2 regions of the Methylococcus sp. S1M genome follow, and region 1 is predicted to be linked to the other one. Evidence: predicted binding sites of a transcription regulator. Region 1 holds the regulator's gene; the other holds the start of a gene.
The links. Region 1 encodes HrcA, which represses chaperone genes, less so after heat shock. Its sites were predicted from a motif close to TNTTAGCACTCNNNNNNNNNGAGTGCTAANA; they were not measured.

Region 1 (4,211 bases):
ATGGACTTGCCGGCACCGGTCTCGCCTGTGAGCACGGTGAAGCCGGGGCGGAGGTCCAGATCGAGGGCGGATACCACCGCGAGGTCCCGTATGCTCAGGCTGGTCAGCATGGCTCAGCGGTTGCTCCAGTTGAGCTTGTGCCTCAGGATCTGGAAGAAATCGTAGTCCGTCGGGTGAAGGATACGGAAAGGCCGTTCCGCCTTGCGAATTTCGATGCGGTCCTCGATCCCGACGTCCGGGAAGGGGACGTTGTCGCAGCTTACCTGGGCGCGGAATTCCTTGTTCGGCCGGAAAGCGATCGTGACCAGGCTGTCGCCGGAAATGACGATGGGACGGTTGGACAGGGTGTGGGGGTTGATCGGCGCCAGTACCGTGGCATTGAGCGTGGGATAGAGGATCGGGCCTCCGGCCGACAGCGCATAGGCAGTTGAACCGGTGGGCGTGGAGACGATCAGCCCGTCGGAGCGCTGGGAATTCAGAAACACGCCATCGATGGCGGTTTCCAGTTCGATCATGCTGGTCGCGCTGCCACTGTGGACGACGACTTCGTTGATTGCGCTGCCTTGCGCGATGGTCTGCCCGTTCCGGATCAACCGGGCCGTCAGAGGGTAACGCTCCTCGGCGCGGCAGGCCCCGCTCAATATCGCATTGAGCTTGTCGACGGCCTCGTTGGGCGAGATGTCCACCAGGAATCCCAGCCGGCCCAGATTGATCCCCACGAGGGGAACGCCATGGGCGTAAAGGCTGCGGGCGGCTCCCAGCAAGGTGCCGTCCCCGCCGACGACGACGGCGATATCTGCCTGCCGTGCCAGTTCGGGCATCGTGCCGGTCCGGGCAGAACGCGGAAAAAGCCCCGCGCACCCGTGCTCCACCAGAATTTCGAGACCGGAAGTCAGCAGATAGGAGTGAATGGCGGCGAGCGTATCCGCTATCCGGGGAGCGTCCGGTTTTCCGATGAGCGCGATGGTGCGAAATTGCGATGGCATCCGCCAGAACTCGAGTGAGGAGGGGTTGAGAATTCGATGCCTTCAGGATCTTGATCAGGATTGGCAAGGCTCGGGGGCGACCGCCGGTCGAAGGGGGCGGATACCGCATTTTTGCCAAATGGTAGGACCTTCTTGACACTTTATCTAGGGGTTGTTAGCTTTTTGGCACTCCAATGGGCCGAGTGCTATTCCTAAAATTAAATCCTTTACGGAATTTCCGTGGCGAGTTTCCCAGAACTGAGCGAACGCGCGCAGCAACTCCTGAAGGCGCTGGTGGAGCGTTACATCGGCGAGGGTCAGCCTGTGGGTTCGCGCGTTCTCGCCCGGGATGCCGGCTTGAGTCCGGCAACGATACGCAACGTCATGGCCGATCTCGAGGAACTCGGCCTGATCACCTCGCCGCATACCTCGGCGGGGCGTCTGCCCACCGTGAGCGGCTATCGCCTGTTCGTCGATTCCCTGCTGACCGTGAAACCTCTGCATCAGGCCATCGTCGACCAGTTGTGGCTGGATCTGGAAAGCCGGGAAAACCCGCGCGATCTGCTGGAAACGGCTTCCAAGCTGCTGTCCGAGCTGACCCACATGGCTTGCATCATTTCCATGCCGAGGCGGGAAACCCTGGTGTTCCAGCACATCGAATTTCTCCCCCTCTCGGACAACCGGGTGCTGGCCATCCTGGTCACGAGTGACCAGGAAATCCACAACAAGATCATCCACACGCCCCACAAATTCAGTGCCGCGGAGTTGCAGACGGCGGCCAACTTCTTCAACGCCGTCTGCGGCGGCAAGGACATGGTTTCGGCCCGGGAGCATCTGCGCGCCGAGTTGGCGAAGGAACGCGACCGTTTGAGTGAACAGCTGTTGCAGGCGGGCGAGATCGCCGAACAGGCTCTGGCCGAGGGCGGGCGTTCCAGGAAGCCGTTCCTGGTGCGCGGGGAAACCAACCTCATGGATTTCGTCGAGCTGGCCGACGTCGACCGGCTGCGCGGTCTGTTCGAGGCGTTCCGGCAGAAAGAAAGCATCGTCGGCCTGCTCGATCGCTGCCTCGAGTCGCCCGGGGTGAAGATCATCATCGGAGAGGAGAGTGGTTTCCGGCCGCTGGAGCCCTGCAGCCTGGTGACGGCTTCCTATTCGGTCGACAACCGGGTGATGGGAGTACTCGGCGTGATCGGACCGACCCGGATGAAGTATGAACGGGTGATTCCGCTAGTGGACGTCACCGCGAAACTGGTGGGAGCGGCCTTGAATCAGCGGACGCTGGCCCCAACTTAGCATTGCCGGAGTCGTGACGGCAAAAGGACATCCGCCGCCCGCTCCCGCCGAGGGGCCGGGCGGTTTCATTTTTCCCGATCCAAACTCTATTAAACCCTGTAATCGGACTATGAGCGAAGAAGAATTGACCAACGGCCCCGGCCCGGAGCCTCAGCCGGAACCGCTGGAGGTGGAGAGCACACCCCTCGAAGCTGCGCCAGCCGCTGAGCCGGACAAGGCCCTGCTCGAGGCGCAGCAGCAGGCCAGCGAAAACTGGGACCGGTTCGTTCGGGCCCAGGCGGAAATGGAAAACCTGCGCCGCCGGCTGGAGAAAGACATCCAGAACGCCCACAAGTACGCGCTGGAAAAATTCGCCAAGGAGCTACTGCCGGTCATGGACAGCCTGGAGCTGGGCATCGCAGCTTCCACCGGCGATGCGCCCGACGTCGCCAAGCTCCGGGAAGGGGCGGAGCTGACCTTGAAGCAGTTCAAGAGCGTGTTTGAGAAATTCGGCATCGCGGTCGTCGATCCGCTCGGCGAGAAGTTCAATCCGGAGCAGCACCAGGCCATGGCCATGGAGCCGGCCGGGGAAGCCGAGCCAAACACGGTCGTCAAGGTCTTTCAGAAAGGCTATCTCCTGAACGACCGGCTGCTTCGGCCGGCGCTCGTCGTCGTGGCCCAGGCTTGAAATCCCCGAGATCGGCCTCACATAGCCTATAGGCTTTCAGAACAATCACTTATAAATCGGAGAAACCCATGGCAAAGATTATCGGGATCGACCTGGGCACCACCAACTCGTGTGTGGCCATCCTCGAGGGCGGCAAGCCCCGCGTGATCGAGAATTCCGAAGGTGCACGCACCACCCCCTCGATCGTCGCTTTCACTGCGGACAACGAGGTGTTGGTGGGGCAGTCCGCCAAGCGGCAGGCCATCACCAATCCGAAGAACACCTTGTTTGCGATAAAGCGGCTGATCGGTCGTCGCTACAAGGATGACGTCGTCCAGAAAGACATCAAGATGGTGCCTTATACGATCGTCGAAGCGGAGAACGGCGACGCCTGGGTGGAGGTCGGCGGAAAGAAGATGGCGCCACCGGAGATTTCGGCGCGCGTGCTGATGAAGCTCAAGAAGGACGCGGAGGCCTATCTGGGTGAAGAAGTCAAGGAAGCGGTCATCACCGTGCCGGCGTATTTCAACGACTCTCAGCGCCAGGCCACCAAGGACGCCGGCCGTATCGCCGGTCTGGATGTCAAGCGCATCATCAATGAGCCGACCGCGGCAGCGCTGGCCTATGGTATGGACAAGAGCCGCGGCGACCAGAAGATCGCGGTCTACGACCTGGGTGGCGGCACTTTCGACATCTCCATCATCGAGATCGCCGAAGTCGACGGCGAGCATCAGTTCGAGGTGCTGTCGACCAACGGCGATACCTTCCTCGGCGGCGAAGACTTCGATCTGCGCATCATCGAATACATCGTAGACGAGTTCCGTAAGGAACAGGGCATCGATCTGCACAACGATCCGCTGGCGCTGCAACGCCTGAAGGAGTCTGCCGAAAAGGCCAAGATCGAGCTGTCGTCCAGCCAGCAGACCGAGATCAACCTGCCCTACATCACGGCGGATGCGACCGGGCCCAAACACCTCAACGTCAAGCTCACCCGGGCCAAGCTGGAGGCGCTGGTGGAGGATCTGATCCTGCGCACCCGCGGTCCTTGTGAAACCGCGCTGAAGGATGCCGGTTTGAAGTCGGCCGACATCGATGAAGTCATCCTGGTCGGCGGTCAGACCCGGATGCCCAAAGTGCAGGAGTTCGTCAAGGAAATCTTCGGCAGGGAGCCGCGTAAGGACGTCAATCCGGATGAGGCCGTGGCGGTCGGCGCCGCCATTCAGGCCGGCGTGCTCGGTGGCCAGGTGAAGGATGTGCTGTTGCTGGATGTGACCCCCTTGTCCCTGGGTATCGAGACCCTGGGCGGC
Region 2 (4,211 bases), on a different contig from region 1:
GTCCGACGTCGGCCGCGGCCAGGGCCGGGGCGTCGTTGATGCCGTCGCCGATCATGCCGACCCGCTCGCCGCGGTTCTGCAACTGGCGGATGATTTCCAGCTTGCGGCCCGGACGGGCGCCGGCCTCGATCCGGTCGATGCCGACCAGGGCGGCGATGTGCTCGGCGGCGGGCGCGACGTCGCCCGTCACCATGAGCGTATGCACGCCCCGCCGGTGCAGGCTGGCCACGGCCTCCGCGGCATCGGGTCGGGGCGGGTCGGCGACGCCGAGCACGGCGGCGGCGTGCCCGTCCAGTGCGACGAATACCGGCGTCTTGCCCTGCGCGCCCAGCTTCCGCGCCGCGTCGCCCAGGTTCCGGCCGCTCTCGATCTTGTGCCTGTCGAGCCAGCGCTGGTTGCCGATCAGCACTTCGTGACCCTCGACGATGGCGGCGATGCCCAGGCCGGGTTCGAGCCGGAACTCGGCCGGTTCGGGCCAGGCCAGACCCAATGTGGCGGCGTGCGCGAGGATGGCCTTGCCGATGAAGTGCTCGGAATGCGACTCCGCGGACGCAGCCAGCCGCAGCAGTCCGGCATCGTCCAGATCCGAGACGTTGGCGATGTCGGTGATTCTCGGCCTGCCCTCGGTGAGGGTGCCGGTCTTGTCGAACACGATGACGGTCAGGCCCGCTGCGGTTTCCAGGCTCTCGGCGTTACGGATGAAGATGCCGCGCCGCGCCGCTTGCCCGGTGCCGACCATCACGGCGGCCGGTGTCGCCAGCCCCAGCGCGCAAGGACAGGCCACCAGCAGCACGGTGACGGCATGGATGAGCGCGGTGCCGAATCCCGCGCCTGCCGCCATCCAGCCGAAGAAGGTGGCGCCGGATACCGCCATCACGGCGGGCACGAAAAAGGCCGACAGACGGTCGACCATGCGCTGAACGGGCAGCCGGCCGGTCTGCGCCTCGTCCAGGGTGTGCAGGAGACCCGCCAGGACGGTGTCCGCGCCCACCGCGCTGACCCGGATCTGCAGGGCTCCATCGCCATTGATGCTGCCGCCGGTGACGCGATGGCCGGTCCCTTTCACCACCGGCAGGCTCTCGCCCGTCACCATCGATTCGTCCACCGCCGACAGGCCGTGAACGACTTCGCCGTCGGCGGGGATGCGCTCGCCGGGTCGCACCAGCAGCCGGTCGCCGACCCGGATCTCCTCGATGGGGAGGCTCACCGGCCGCCCGCTCTGCAGCACCGTCGCCGTCAGCGGTTGCAGTTCCACCAGCTGGCGGATGGCCTGACCCGCTTGGCTGCGGGCCTTCTCTTCCAGATAGCGGCCCATGAGTACGAAGGACATCACACCTGCCGCGGCTTCGAAGTAATAGCCGCCGCGTCCGCTCGCCAGGGAGAAAAAGCTGTACGCGTAGGCCGCACCGACGCCGGCGGCGACCAGCGTGTCTGTGCTGACGGAACGGCGCCTCGCCGTTTGCCAGGCCCGGTCGAAGAACCCCCTTCCGCCTCCCAGCAGCAGCGGCGCCGACACCGCGAGCTGCACCCAGCCCATCAGCCGCGAGCGCGGTGCGAACAGGCCGATCAGGAAGGTCGGCAGGCTGAACACCAGAGACCAGAAGCAGTGCTGCCAGGTCTTGCCGATGCGGGTCGTCTCCCGCGCCAGCCAAACCCGGCGTTGCGCGACGCTGTCCATCGGCCGGGCCTGGTAGCCCCGCCGGCGCAAGGTCCCGGACAGTTCGTCCCAGCTCATCGACGTCAGCACCTGGGCGGTTTCCGTCGCGAAATTGACGCTGGCCGAAGCCACTCGCGGGTCACGGCGGAGCAGCATCTCGATCAGCAGCGCGCACGATACGCAAGTCATGCCTTCGACCGCAACATGGAATTCGTGCAGCGGCGCCGCAGGATTCGTCCCGGACCGGACGGCGGAGGGAAGCGTCGGCGACGATCCCAGGTTGTCCAGCAGCTTGCCGAAAAAGGACTGGAGATCGGCCGTCGTCACCGCCGTGGGATCGAAATGCACCGTCACCGATCCCAATGCCGGTACCACCCGGACCCGCCTCACCGCCGGGTGTTTCTGCAGCAGCACGCCGAAAATCCGGGTCCGCTCGACCTGCTTGCGCAGCGCGGGGACCACGATGCGCAGGCGGGAACGGGTCCGGTGGGCGACCTGGAAGCATTCGGGCGTCTTCGGTTCGGCGGCCATGCGTTGCGGGACCGAGGGCTGGAAGGGGAACCATTATAGCCCGGCAATACCTGAATCCGGCCACGCCACCATGAGGGCCGGGGGTATCCCCGCCGCTTGACACCCTCCCATCCGCCGCTATCATTTGGCACTCACTTCAAGTGAGTGCTAACAGCCTCGTCGTGGGCACCCTTGAGGGTTTCAGCCGATTTCATTTGGAAATTCAGGAGATTACCGTGAAAATTCGTCCTTTGCACGACCGAGTCATCATCAAACGTCTGGAAGAGGAACGCACCAGCGCAGGCGGAATCGTGATTCCCGACAGCGCTGCGGAAAAGCCCATGCGCGGCGAGATCCTGGCCGTTGGCAACGGCAAGGTGCTCGACAACGGTGAGGTGCGCGCACTGCAGGTCAAGGTGGGCGACAAGGTCCTGTTCGGCAAGTATGCCGGTACCGAGGTCAAGGTCGATGGCGAAGACGTGGTGGTGATGCGGGAGGACGACATCCTGGCCGTCCTCGAGAGCTGATCTCAAAGCTCCGCCCGCCCATTCCCAAGCCCTCATCAATCATCAATCGCAGGTAAATCCAAATGGCAGCTAAAGAAGTAAAGTTCAGCGACGATGCACGCACCCGCATGCTGCGCGGTGTCAACATTCTGGCGCACGCGGTGAAAGTCACCCTGGGTCCGAAAGGCCGTAACGTGGTGCTGGAAAAGAGCTTCGGTGCGCCCACCGTCACCAAGGACGGCGTGTCCGTGGCGAAGGAAATCGAGCTGTCCGACAAGTTCGAGAACATGGGGGCGCAGATGGTGAAAGAAGTCGCTTCGCAGACTTCTGACGTGGCCGGTGACGGCACCACCACGGCCACCGTGCTGGCGCAGTCGATCCTGACCGAGGGCCTGAAAGCCGTCGCCGCCGGCATGAATCCGATGGACCTCAAGCGCGGCATCGACAAGGCCGTCGCTGCGGCGGTCGACGAAATCCACGCCATGTCCGTGCCCTGCACCGACAGCAACGCGATCGCCCAGGTCGGCACCATTTCCGCCAACGCCGACGAATCCATCGGCAAGATCATCGCCGAGGCGATGGACAAGGTGGGCAAGGAAGGCGTCATCACGGTCGAGGATGGATCGGGGCTGGAGAACCAGCTCGACATCGTCGAGGGTATGCAGTTCGACCGCGGCTACCTGTCCCCCTATTTCATCAACAATCAGCAGAGCATGAGTGCCGAGCTGGAGAATCCCTTCATTCTCATCAACGAGAAGAAGATCTCCAATATCCGCGAACTGCTGCCGGTGCTGGAAGGGGTGGCGAAGGCCGGGCGCCCGTTGGTGATCGTCGCCGAGGACGTCGAAGGCGAGGCCCTGGCCACCCTGGTGGTCAACAACATGCGCGGCATCCTGAAGGTCGCAGCGGTGAAAGCGCCGGGCTTCGGTGACCGTCGTAAAGCCATGCTGGAAGACATCGCCGTACTGACCGGCGGCACCGTCATCTCCGAAGACATCGGCCTCAGCCTGGAGAAGGCGACCCTGGCCGATCTGGGTACCGCGAAGAAGGTCCAGATCACGAAGGAAAACACCACCATCATCGACGGCGCGGGTTCCAGCGAGGCCATCCAGGGCCGCGTGGCGCAGATCCGCAAGCAGATCGAGGACACCACCTCCGACTATGACCGTGAAAAACTGCAGGAACGTCTGGCCAAGCTGGCCGGCGGCGTCGCGGTCATCAAGGTCGGTGCGGCCACCGAAGTCGAAATGAAGGAAAAGAAGGCGCGCGTGGAAGATGCGCTGCACGCGACCCGGGCCGCCGTCGAAGAAGGCATCGTACCGGGCGGCGGCGTGGCCCTGATCCGGGCGCTGGCCAAGCTGCGCGACCTCAAGGGCGCGAACCACGACCAGGACGTCGGTATCAGCATCGCCCGCCGCGCGATGGAGGAACCGCTGCGGCAGATCGTCGCCAATGCGGGTGACGAGCCGTCGGTGGTGTTGAACAAGGTCGCGGAAGGTGCTGGCAACTTCGGTTACAACGCCGCGACTGGGGAGTAT

Region 2: the regulator HrcA is predicted to act here: its motif matches at 2,311-2,341, upstream of groES (co-chaperone GroES).

What each region holds. Positions count from the first base shown of each region.
Region 1 covers NZ_JBPDXO010000002.1:64,847-69,057, reverse strand. Annotated here, with positions in the region: gene recN (DNA repair protein RecN) at 1-110, opposite strand, end outside; gene ACSHWJ_RS03995 (NAD(+) kinase) at 114-986, opposite strand; gene hrcA (heat-inducible transcriptional repressor HrcA) at 1,206-2,258, shown strand; gene grpE (nucleotide exchange factor GrpE) at 2,368-2,925, shown strand; gene dnaK (molecular chaperone DnaK) at 2,994-4,211, shown strand, end outside.
Region 2 covers NZ_JBPDXO010000006.1:107,346-111,556, reverse strand. Annotated here, with positions in the region: gene ACSHWJ_RS11755 (heavy metal translocating P-type ATPase) at 1-2,188, opposite strand, end outside; gene groES (co-chaperone GroES) at 2,404-2,694, shown strand; gene groL (chaperonin GroEL) at 2,757-4,211, shown strand, end outside.